DNA from 3 places in the Mesobacillus jeotgali genome. Region 2 is predicted to be linked to each of the others. Evidence: riboswitches for the same ligand, from Rfam matches in the RefSeq annotation. Region 2 holds a riboswitch; each other region holds the start of a gene.
The links. Region 2 has a riboswitch for S-adenosylmethionine ahead of FOF60_RS04855 (sugar ABC transporter substrate-binding protein). Riboswitches for the same ligand answer to the same signal wherever they lie in the genome.
Positions count from the first base shown of each region.

Region 1: it holds a riboswitch for S-adenosylmethionine, as region 2 does, so the genes downstream of both, FOF60_RS10090 (LLM class flavin-dependent oxidoreductase) here and FOF60_RS04855 (sugar ABC transporter substrate-binding protein) in region 2, are expected to answer to the same signal.
Region 3: it holds a riboswitch for S-adenosylmethionine, as region 2 does, so the genes downstream of both, FOF60_RS20830 (O-acetylhomoserine aminocarboxypropyltransferase/cysteine synthase family protein) here and FOF60_RS04855 (sugar ABC transporter substrate-binding protein) in region 2, are expected to answer to the same signal.

Region 1 is NZ_CP109811.1:2,014,143-2,017,422, forward strand. It holds gene clpP (ATP-dependent Clp endopeptidase proteolytic subunit ClpP) at 1-74, shown strand, start outside; gene FOF60_RS10085 (LL-diaminopimelate aminotransferase) at 420-1,601, shown strand; SAM riboswitch class I at 1,684-1,789, shown strand; gene FOF60_RS10090 (LLM class flavin-dependent oxidoreductase) at 1,932-2,981, shown strand; gene FOF60_RS10095 (ATP-grasp domain-containing protein) at 3,010-3,280, shown strand, end outside.
Region 2 is NZ_CP109811.1:973,321-976,600, reverse strand. It holds gene FOF60_RS04855 (sugar ABC transporter substrate-binding protein) at 195-1,292, opposite strand; SAM riboswitch class I at 1,395-1,501, opposite strand; gene FOF60_RS04850 (dynamin family protein) at 1,650-3,280, opposite strand, start outside.
Region 3 is NZ_CP109811.1:4,059,781-4,063,060, reverse strand. It holds gene FOF60_RS20840 (MFS transporter) at 1-1,102, shown strand, start outside; gene FOF60_RS20835 (hypothetical protein) at 1,286-1,642, shown strand; SAM riboswitch class I at 1,713-1,816, shown strand; gene FOF60_RS20830 (O-acetylhomoserine aminocarboxypropyltransferase/cysteine synthase family protein) at 1,893-3,209, shown strand.

The DNA.
Region 1 (3,280 bases), 1.0 Mb from region 2:
ACCGGGATTATTTCATGAGTGCCGAGGAGGCGCTTGGATATGGAATCATCGACAAAATAATCACACGAACTTAGTAGAGAGCTGCCCTGGGCAGCTCTTTTTGTTTGCCTGTTTATTGCGGTTCTAACATATCCGGATACCCAAAATTCCCAACTGGTATTAAATCGTTGTTAACTGATATTAAAAGGCTTTCAACTGGTATTAAAAATGATTAAACTGGTATAAAATCTTCGCTAACTGGTATTATCCGCAAAAGAAAGCATAATCAAATACTGGTAAGTGGGCATACGTGCTCATTTTTATTTTTTTCTAGAACTGATCAAACGAAACTGCTATAATCGAATTTATATTTTAAAAATTCAGATGAATCAACCTCAACGAAAACATCATGAATGAATGAACAGTAAAGGGGAATGTCCATGAAAATCTACGGATCAGAAAAGATTAGAAAAATGACATCCAGTATTTTTCAGGAAGTGGTTGACCGTAAGCAGGCGGCCTTGATGAATGGAAAAGATGTGATTGACCTGAGTATTGGGAGTCCGGATTTTGGACCGCCTGCTTTTGTCATGGAGGAACTTGCTAAGCATTCGGTGGATCCGGGGAAGTATGGATATACACTTAAGGGAATTAGTGAATTTAACGAGGCGGTAAAATATTTTTACCATCAGCGTTATTCGGTTGAACTGGAAGCAGAAAGCGAAGTCCTGCAGCTGATGGGCTCGCAGGATGGGCTTGCACATCTTGCAACTGCAATTATTGATCCTGGTGATTATGTACTTGTTCCTGATCCAGGGTATCCAATCTATGAAGCGAGCGTTACCATCGCAGGCGGAACGATTTATCCTATGCCTTTGCTGGAGGAAAATAAATTCCTGCCTCAACTTAATGAGATTCCTCTGGAAATTTTACAAAAAACAAAGATGATGATCTTAAGCTATCCGGGTAATCCTGTCACTGCACTTGCTGACACCAGTTTTTTTGAACAGGTAATCGAATTTGCCAAAGTACATAATATCCTGGTCGTACATGATTTCGCCTATTCTGAATTGGTTTATGATAAGAACCCGCAAATCAGTTTCTTATCCGTACCTGGTGCAAAGGAAGTTGGTGTAGAGTTCAATTCACTCTCTAAAACTTTCAATATGGCAGGCTGCCGCATAGGCTACGTTGCTGGAAACTCACAGGTTATCAATATTCTTGCTTCCTTTAAATCACATATCGATTACGGCATCTTTTACCCAATCCAAAAAGCAGCGATTGCAGCACTTACTTCTGATTATTCTTTCCTGAAAGATCAGTTAAAGCAGTATGAAGCGCGGCGGGATGCTTTGGTATCTGGATTTCGGGACAGCGGATGGGAAGTGGCTAATTCTCCGGCAACGATGTTTGTGTGGGCTAAAATTCCTGCAGGCTGGAAATCCCGCGATTTTGCCTTCAAGCTAATTGATGAAGAAGGGATTGCCGTCGTTCCTGGTGATGCTTTTGGCAAACAAGGCGAAGGGTACGTCAGAATCGCTATGGTTCAGCCTCCAGAAAGACTAATAGAGGCATCACAGCGGGTAAATAAATTTCTCTCAGGGTTTCCGGTTGAAATATAAAAATATTTCGATAAACGAATTGACTTTTGTTTGAATTTAGAATATTATCACTTTATTAAACTAAAATTTAATACATGATGTCTTCTTATCAAGAGAGGTGGAGGGAAAGGCCCTGCGAAACCTCGGCAACAGGTTCTGAAAGAATACTGTGCCAATTCCTGCGGACAATTTTGTCTGAAAGATGAGAAGAGAGTATTATATGGCTCTCTTCTTCAAGAAGGGAGCTTTTTGTGTTTAGGAGGCTTATTTATAAGTCTCTAGTGTTTTTCTAATAAAACCAACTTATCGGGTTGGTTAAGTTGAGTTTAAATGAGCAGAGGAGAGATTGTGATGAAGTATGGATTTTGGCTGCCGATATTTGGCGGATGGTTAAGGAATGTTGAGGATGAAAACATGCCGCCTACCTTTGATTATGCAAAGCAGGTGATTCAGTCAGCAGAAGAGTGGGGCTACTCAACTACTTTAATCGCAGAATTGTATCTTAATGATATCAAAGGCCCCGAGCATGACTCCCTAGAAGCCTGGACAACAGCTGCCACTTTGGCTTCTGTTACTGAAAAAATCGAGATCATGTCTGCTGTTAGGCCAGGTTTCCACAATCCTGCAGTCACAGCAAAGATGGCGGCAAACATAGACCAAATCAGCAACGGGCGATTTACCCTTAATGTTGTATCTGCGTGGTGGGAGGAAGAAGCGCGTCAGTACGGCGGGATTTTTACCGAACATGATGAAAGATATGAGCGGACTACGGAGTTCATTGATGTACTCAAGGGACTTTGGAGTGAAGATAGCTTCTCTTATGAAGGGAAGTTTTATCAGCTCAAGAATACGAAGCTGTTTCCGAAACCAGTACAGCGTCCAAATCCGATTCTGTATGCCGGCGGGGAAAGTCCAAAGGGGAAACAGACCATTGTTGAAAAATGTGATGCCTATGTCATGCATGGCGGAACAGTAGAGGAAATTGAACAGAAAATAACCGATATGAAAAATCGCAGAGCGGCTACGTTAAATCCAGAACTGTCGGAGTTCGGAATGGCTGCCTATGTCATTTGCCGCGAAACTGAAGAAGAGGCATTTGCAGAATTGGAACGCATCACGACAGTTAAAGAATCAAGTGCCTATGCGGGTTTTAAGGATTTCACAAGCAAATCCCAGCTTGAACAGCAAATCCAGCTTCAGGATTACTCGGTATCAAACCGTGGACTGCGGCCAAATTTAGTAGGGACACCAGAACAAATCGCCGAGCGGATTTTACAGTACGAAGAAGCCGGTTTAGGATTACTATTACTGCAATTCTCGCCGCAGCTCGAGGAAATGGAACGTTTCGCAAAGCTGGTAATGCCGCTCGTTGAGGCAAAAAGAAAGCAAGCGATTGTATAATCTATCTTAAACTAAGGAGAGGAAGAAATTGAGTAAAGTATACATCATTCATGAAAATAGCGAATGGACCATCCATTTAACAAAGCGGCTGGAGGAGCTGGGCATACCTTTTGAGGAATGGCATTTGGACGAAGGCCTGCTGGATTTATCGAAGGAACCGCCAGAAGGTATTTTTTATAGCAGGATGAGCGCTTCCTCTCACACAAGAGGCCATCGCTTTGCCCCTGAATATACAGCACAGGTTCTATCATGGCTGGAGAACCACGGCAGGAAGGTATACAACGGATCCCGTGCGCTGG
Region 2 (3,280 bases):
TTTTTTGAGAGTGCCTGCTTTGTTCGCTGAACTGGAAAAAATCGCGTGGAATTTCCAGTTCGCTATAAAAATGAGATTTTCGCTATAAAATCGGAAAAATCGCTATAAAATCAAGAAAATCGCTATATAACTGAAAAAGTCGCTATAAAAATTATTTTTTCGCTATAAAACTTATCAACCAATCATTATTATTGTTATTTCTTATAGTGATCCTTCAATTTCTGCATCCAATCTTCCAGAAATGCGTCTGATTCGCCCCAGCCTTCGATGATTTCAGCCAGATTGACCATGTTTACTGGATTTTTTGACTGCTGCAGCTCTTCCTGGGAAATCAGTGATGCTTCTAGATCATAGGTTGCTGGTGTTTCCTCGCCGGCAAGCTTTTTCGCCAGCAATCTCATATTCACTTCTCCTATCAGCTTTGGATCAACAGCGGCAGTATATTTCCATGGGCTGCCTTCTCCCTGGATTTCCTGAAGATCAGCATTGGAAACATCAATTCCGTAAATCTTGATTTCCTCGCGGCCAGCTTCCTTAATGGCACGAGCAGCTCCGATTGCAAACGCGTCCCACGTTGCGAAAATCGCGTTAATTTCCCCTTTTGGATGCTTGTTGAGCATCGCGGCCACAGCATTCTGCGTCTGGACACTTGTATCGGCAGCGGCCACTCCGAATCTCTCAACCTCTTTGATTCCCGGGTTTGCCTTCAGAGTTTCCTGGTAAACTTTATTTCTTCTGACCATTGGCGGGAAGCCATCAACCCAGAGGTAAACGATATTCGCTTCTCCATGTTGGTCCTTCACAAGCTGGTCTAGTACCTGCGTTGCGAGAGCCTCATCATCCTGGGATGTGAGCGTGACTCCCTCTACCTGCGCCAGATCCGGATTTGAATCGAAAGTTATGACGCTTTTGCCTTTTTCAACTAATTTTTTCACATCATCTACAGTTGCTGCATCATCTCCATGGGAAATGATGAATCCATCATAATCCTGCTGCAGCCCCTGATTGATTGCGTCATGGAATTTGGCTGTATCACCATTTGCCGTGAAGACGTCTACCTTAAAGCCGAGCGCTTCTCCTTCTGCTTTCGCTCCGGCTAAAAATTGCGCTGTATGGTCATCTCCGCCAATCTTGCGGATGACTTTGATTTTGACTTCCTCACCTTTTGCAAATCGCTCCGGAACGCCTTCCACAGGACCGCTGGCCGTTTTCGTCTCTCCGCCGCCGCATCCTGTCAGCAGCAGTGCAGAAGCAACTGCACCTAAAAATACTTTTTTAATTCCTTTTTTCATTTGATTCTCCCCCTTTGATTGATCTGCGTAACTAAAACAAATAAAAAAACCTCTCCAGAAAAGAGAGGTTTCAAACGCAATAAAATGCAAAGTCGGATTCCTCTCTTATCTTTCAAAACAAAAAATTGTTTTGCAGGATTTAGCACCAATTCCATTGGAACGGTTGCTGGGCGTCACAGGGCCAGTCCCTCTGCCACTCTTGATAAGAGAATTTCTTTATTGAGTTAATGTTGCAAATCGATAAATTTTACTTTAAACTCCTATACTCATATTGTCAATATTATTATGAAAATTTAATTATATTCTTTTTTCCGTACCAAACAAAAAGGAAGACTCCAAATCGGAATCTTCCTTTTTCTATTCCCCTCTTCCTGCAGCTGTCATCCATTCAAACTGTCGGAGCTTTACTTCGTACAGTGTCAATGGGTCGCGGTACAGTTCTGGGTTGATTCTCATTTTTTCAAGTTCGGTCTTACCATAATCGATTTCCGATTTGGCTTCTTCTACTGCTTCTTCCAGTACAATGAATGGATTTTTGAAGAACAGGTTCACATCTCGTTCAATCGACTTCTCAAAAATCTCGAATTGCTGCAGGAATCTTTTCGCGATGGTTACGCCGATATCATAATAGTCTTCCGACTCCAGATAGGTTTTGTATCGGTTATAAAGCATCGCATTGTTTTGCGGCAGCACGCCAAGCAGCTTACCTGCGCTTTTCAGGAAGAACTGCTGCGGTGTCGGGCGGTTCATGATGTTGACATTTTCATAGTGTACACCGTTCGTCATCCGGCTTGCATCGCGGCGCCAGTCATCAAGCACCCTGAAATCACAATCCAGACTGATCCGTTCCTCTCCATACATCGAGTTAAAGCCCTCGGCCATTTCATTCAAGTAGTTTTGGCTATGATCGAATTCATCCTTGGAATGTTGAATCCAGCCCTGCAAATCTTCATGGAATTTCGGCAAAACAGTTTCATCAAGGTATTCCCTAATCTTCTTGTTCATTGCTTCATCCATTTCAGCATGGATTTTTCCGAAATCGCTGTCCTCCGTCACCAATTCAGAACAACTGCGCAGGATTTCCGGGATTCTTTCAATGATTTCCGCACGGGTTTCATCCTTGATTTTACGATATGACTTCTGAATGGACTTCGATTTCTCTTCTTCAATGTCTCCCAGCTGATTGATGGCACCGTTCAGCTTACTTACCATTTCTTCGTTCCAGTTGATTGTTTCCATATGGTTATTCTCAATTTCAATCCGTTTATCAAGCAGATACGTGATGGCCCTTCTGACAAAGAATTGCAGTTTTGCTGTGCGCTCCTGCTCGATGTCGACAGACCTGTTGTTCGTTTTAATAAATTCAGAGAAGTCTCTCAGCTGCTTTCCTTTGTCATAATTAGCCGAGAAAGCAAACATTTTTGCGTCAGGATAGTATTGGCTGATTTCAGCCCATGTTTGGTCAAAAACTTCTACTGCCTCCTGCTGACTGTAGATTGAATCTATTTTATTCAACAGGAAGTGTATTGGAAGCTGCGGGAAGTACTCTGAAATCTTCGAGAGGATTTCTCTTTCTTTTTCCGTAAAAGGATCATTTGCGTTGAGCACGAAAAGCAAGCTATCTGCAAACCTCAGGTAATTGTACAACGGGTGATTGTCATAGTTATTGCGATTGACTCCAGGAGTATCAATCAGTGCCAGTTCATGGTCGCGCAGGAACGCGAACTCAGCTCTGAAATCTATGATCGTTTCATTTTTATGGTTCTGTCGGCGAATTCCTGCACTTTCCTTGAAGTCCTCAATATCCATGATTTGGCGGACGGCCGTATCGGTGATTTCCTGGATTTCCGGATTTTCTTCGTTCGTGAACCGGATGACCGCCGCAGTAGGAGATGTAATCAGTTCTTCCCCTATAATGGTATTGACAAAGGAAGACTTTCCATTGCCAGACAAACCGGCGATCAGTAGATTATGGACATTGGATTCCT
Region 3 (3,280 bases), 1.7 Mb from region 2:
GGTCATAGCCATGACCTCGCTGGCAACTGCTCTCGTTCTTATCCCTGCAGGCATCCTTAGTGATAAAGCAGGGAGGAAAAAGCTGATGCTCTATGGAGCAATCGGAACAGGATTGATTTTATTCACCCGGAGCATCGTTGAGAGTCAGTCACTATTAATTGTTTTTGCATTTGGAACAGGACTTGCTTCCGCATTTATCCAGGTGTCGATTATTCCGTGGCTGGCGGAGAATTCGAAGCCTGAACAACGCGTACATTTATTCAGTATTCACTTTGCGGTGATGACGGGTGCCAACGTAATTGGAAGTCTTTTGGGTGGTATCCTCACAGACTTATTCGGCATGATCGCACCTGGACTTGAAAGTATCAGATATACATTGATCATTGGTTCGTTCTTGTTTTTAGCAGCTCTGATTCCGGTTATGAAATTGAAGGAAGACCGGCCAAACCGCATATCGGCTAGCGATATGAAAGGGAAAACAAAAGGAATCTTCCACAAAGCCAGTTTCAAAATCATTCTGCTGTTTGCCGTTGCACAATTGATGATAGGCTTTGGAGCGGGATTGGTCATTCCATATTTGAACCTCTATTTTGCGGATCGGTTCATGGCCTCTAATTCATTGATTGGCCTGGTTATTTCACTGGGTCAGGGAGCCACAGCTGTAGCGATGATCATCGGGCCTATGGTAGTCCGCAGGCTTGGGGAAGTGAAGGCAGTGGTCGTGTTGCAGCTTCTGTCGCTTCCGTTTTTGCTGCTGACAGCGTACACCCAGAGTTTTTGGCTGGCAGCTCTAGGCTTTTTATTCCGTCAGGCACTAATGAACGCGGGCAATCCAATCCAGATGTCGTTAATGATGTCGAAGGTTGATGATTCCATGAAGGGTTTGGCCAACTCTGTGAATCAAATGGTGTTTAATCTCGGCTGGGCTGTTATGGGGCCGGTATCGACTGGGATCGTCTTGAAATACGGTTCCTATTGGGGATATGCAACAGTATTTACTATCACTGCTGGTCTGTATTTAGTTGGATCAACTTATTTCTTCGTAGTCTTCAAAACGATGGATAAGCCAAAATCCGGCATAGTGAATACAAAAACGGCTTAATTACTGTATTTCTTTGGATTTATTTCTCGGGAAATGAAAGACAATGCCGAAATATCACACGGTATTGTCTTTTTTTATGTTATTCACGATGTTAATTCAATTTTCATCGAATTATTTGTCGAAGGATTTCTACAGGTTTTCCCCTAATTACAAGGAATATGTAATATGAGGGAGTTGATCGGAATGCAAGAACGAATAGACAGGTTTGTGAATGAGATTCCCAACAAAGAGCATATTCAGCAGCTAGTGACAAAACTGGATTTAATCTTAAAAATAGAGGCAGACGATAACACCTACTACGTGTCTTTTAAGGATGGCAAGGTTGCCTGGTGTGATTCCTGCATGGATATGGGAAAAACTGCAACGCTGTCTGGCAGGGGTGCCTATTTTGAGCACTTATTTGATGGGAATCTTAAATTGCTGCAGGGGATAAAAATGAATTATTTTACAACTGATTGTTCTTTTCGCGCCCAATTGGTACTGGAATCGTTATTTTACCTTGCAAGACCACTTCCTGTATATAAATTTATATCTGAATAGTCTAAATATATTGACTGGTAAATTGTGACGTGATATTATCACTTTAACGCAGTAAAAACAGAATTGAATATTCTTATCCAGAGAGGCGGAGGGACTGGCCCCATGAAGCCCGGCAACCGGTTGTGAAAACACGGTGCTAATTCCAGCAGAGTTTTTGCTCTGAAAAGATAAGGAGAGATGATAAATGACCCTCTTCTTAGGAAGAGGGTTTTTGTTTTTTAGACAAATTATTTAGATTGGAGAGATGGAGATGGCTAATGAGCAAAAGAGTTACAGGATTGAAACGCTGGGGGTACACGGCGGCCAGTCACCAGACCCGGTGACCGGAGCAAGGGCTGTACCGATTTATTCGAGCAATGCATTCCAATTTGAAAATACAGAACATGCAGCAGATTTATTTGCACTTAAAGAACCGGGTTATATTTACTCAAGGATACATAATCCGACTGTTACTGCCCTGGAAGAAAAAGTGGCTTTGCTTGAAGGCGGTGTAGGTGCGCTCGCTTTATCGAGCGGGATGTCTGCCATCACGATGGCCATCCTGAACATTGCGCATGCGGGCGATGAAATTGTTGCTGCCGCTAATCTATATGGTGGCACCTACAATCTATTTGCTGTCACCCTGCCGAAGTATGGAATAAAAGTCCACCTGGTTGATTCCGCTGATCCTGAAAATTTCCGAAGGGCAATAACTCCGAAAACCAAAGCAGTCTATGCAGAAACGATCGGCAATCCGAGTCTCAGGATCCTGGATATTGAAGCTGTTGCCGAAGTTGCCCACGAAGCAGGTGTGCCGCTGATCATCGATAACACTTTTGCGACACCATATCTTTGCCGGCCAATTGACCATGGAGCTGATATCGTCATCCACTCGGCAACCAAGTGGCTGTTAGGGAACGGGACAGTCATGGGCGGGATTATTGTGGATGGAGGAAAGTTCGATTGGAGTTCAGCTAAATTCCCAGGCTTTAATGAGCCGGACTCCAGCTATCATAACATTGTCTATAGTGAAGCAATCGGAGCTGCCGCATATATCGTTAAGGCAAGAGTCCAGCTTTTGCGTGACCTGGGACCGGCAATCAGTCCGCAGAGCGCCTTCCAATTTAACCTTGGCATCGAAACTTTACATGTACGCATGAAGGAGCATATCGCCAATACACGAAAAATTGTAGATTACCTAGAGTCTCATCCTGCTGTTACCTGGGTAAGCTATCCTGGCCATGAGTCTCATCCTGATAAAAACCTCGCAGACCGCTACCTTCCAAAGGGAGCCGGGTCAGTAGTTATTTTTGGGATTGAAGGCGGCAGGGAAGCCGGAGCAAAGCTGATCAACTCACTAGAATTATGGTCCCATGTCGCAAATGTCGGCGATGCTAAAAGCCTGATCATCCATCCTGCAAGCACAACCCATCAGCAGCTGGATTCAGAAGGCCTTAAAGCAGCTGGGGTTCCTGAGGATTTAATCCGCCTTTCCGTCGGGATTGAAAATGTGGAAGATATCATTGAAGACCTGGAGCAGGCGATCGAAAAAGCGACCGGAGTACCTGGAGTCCCTGCTGGAATTTAAAATCCATAACCTTCCAGAAAATATTTGAAAATAATTTTATTGACACCCTTTTTTAATCCGTGCTACAATCA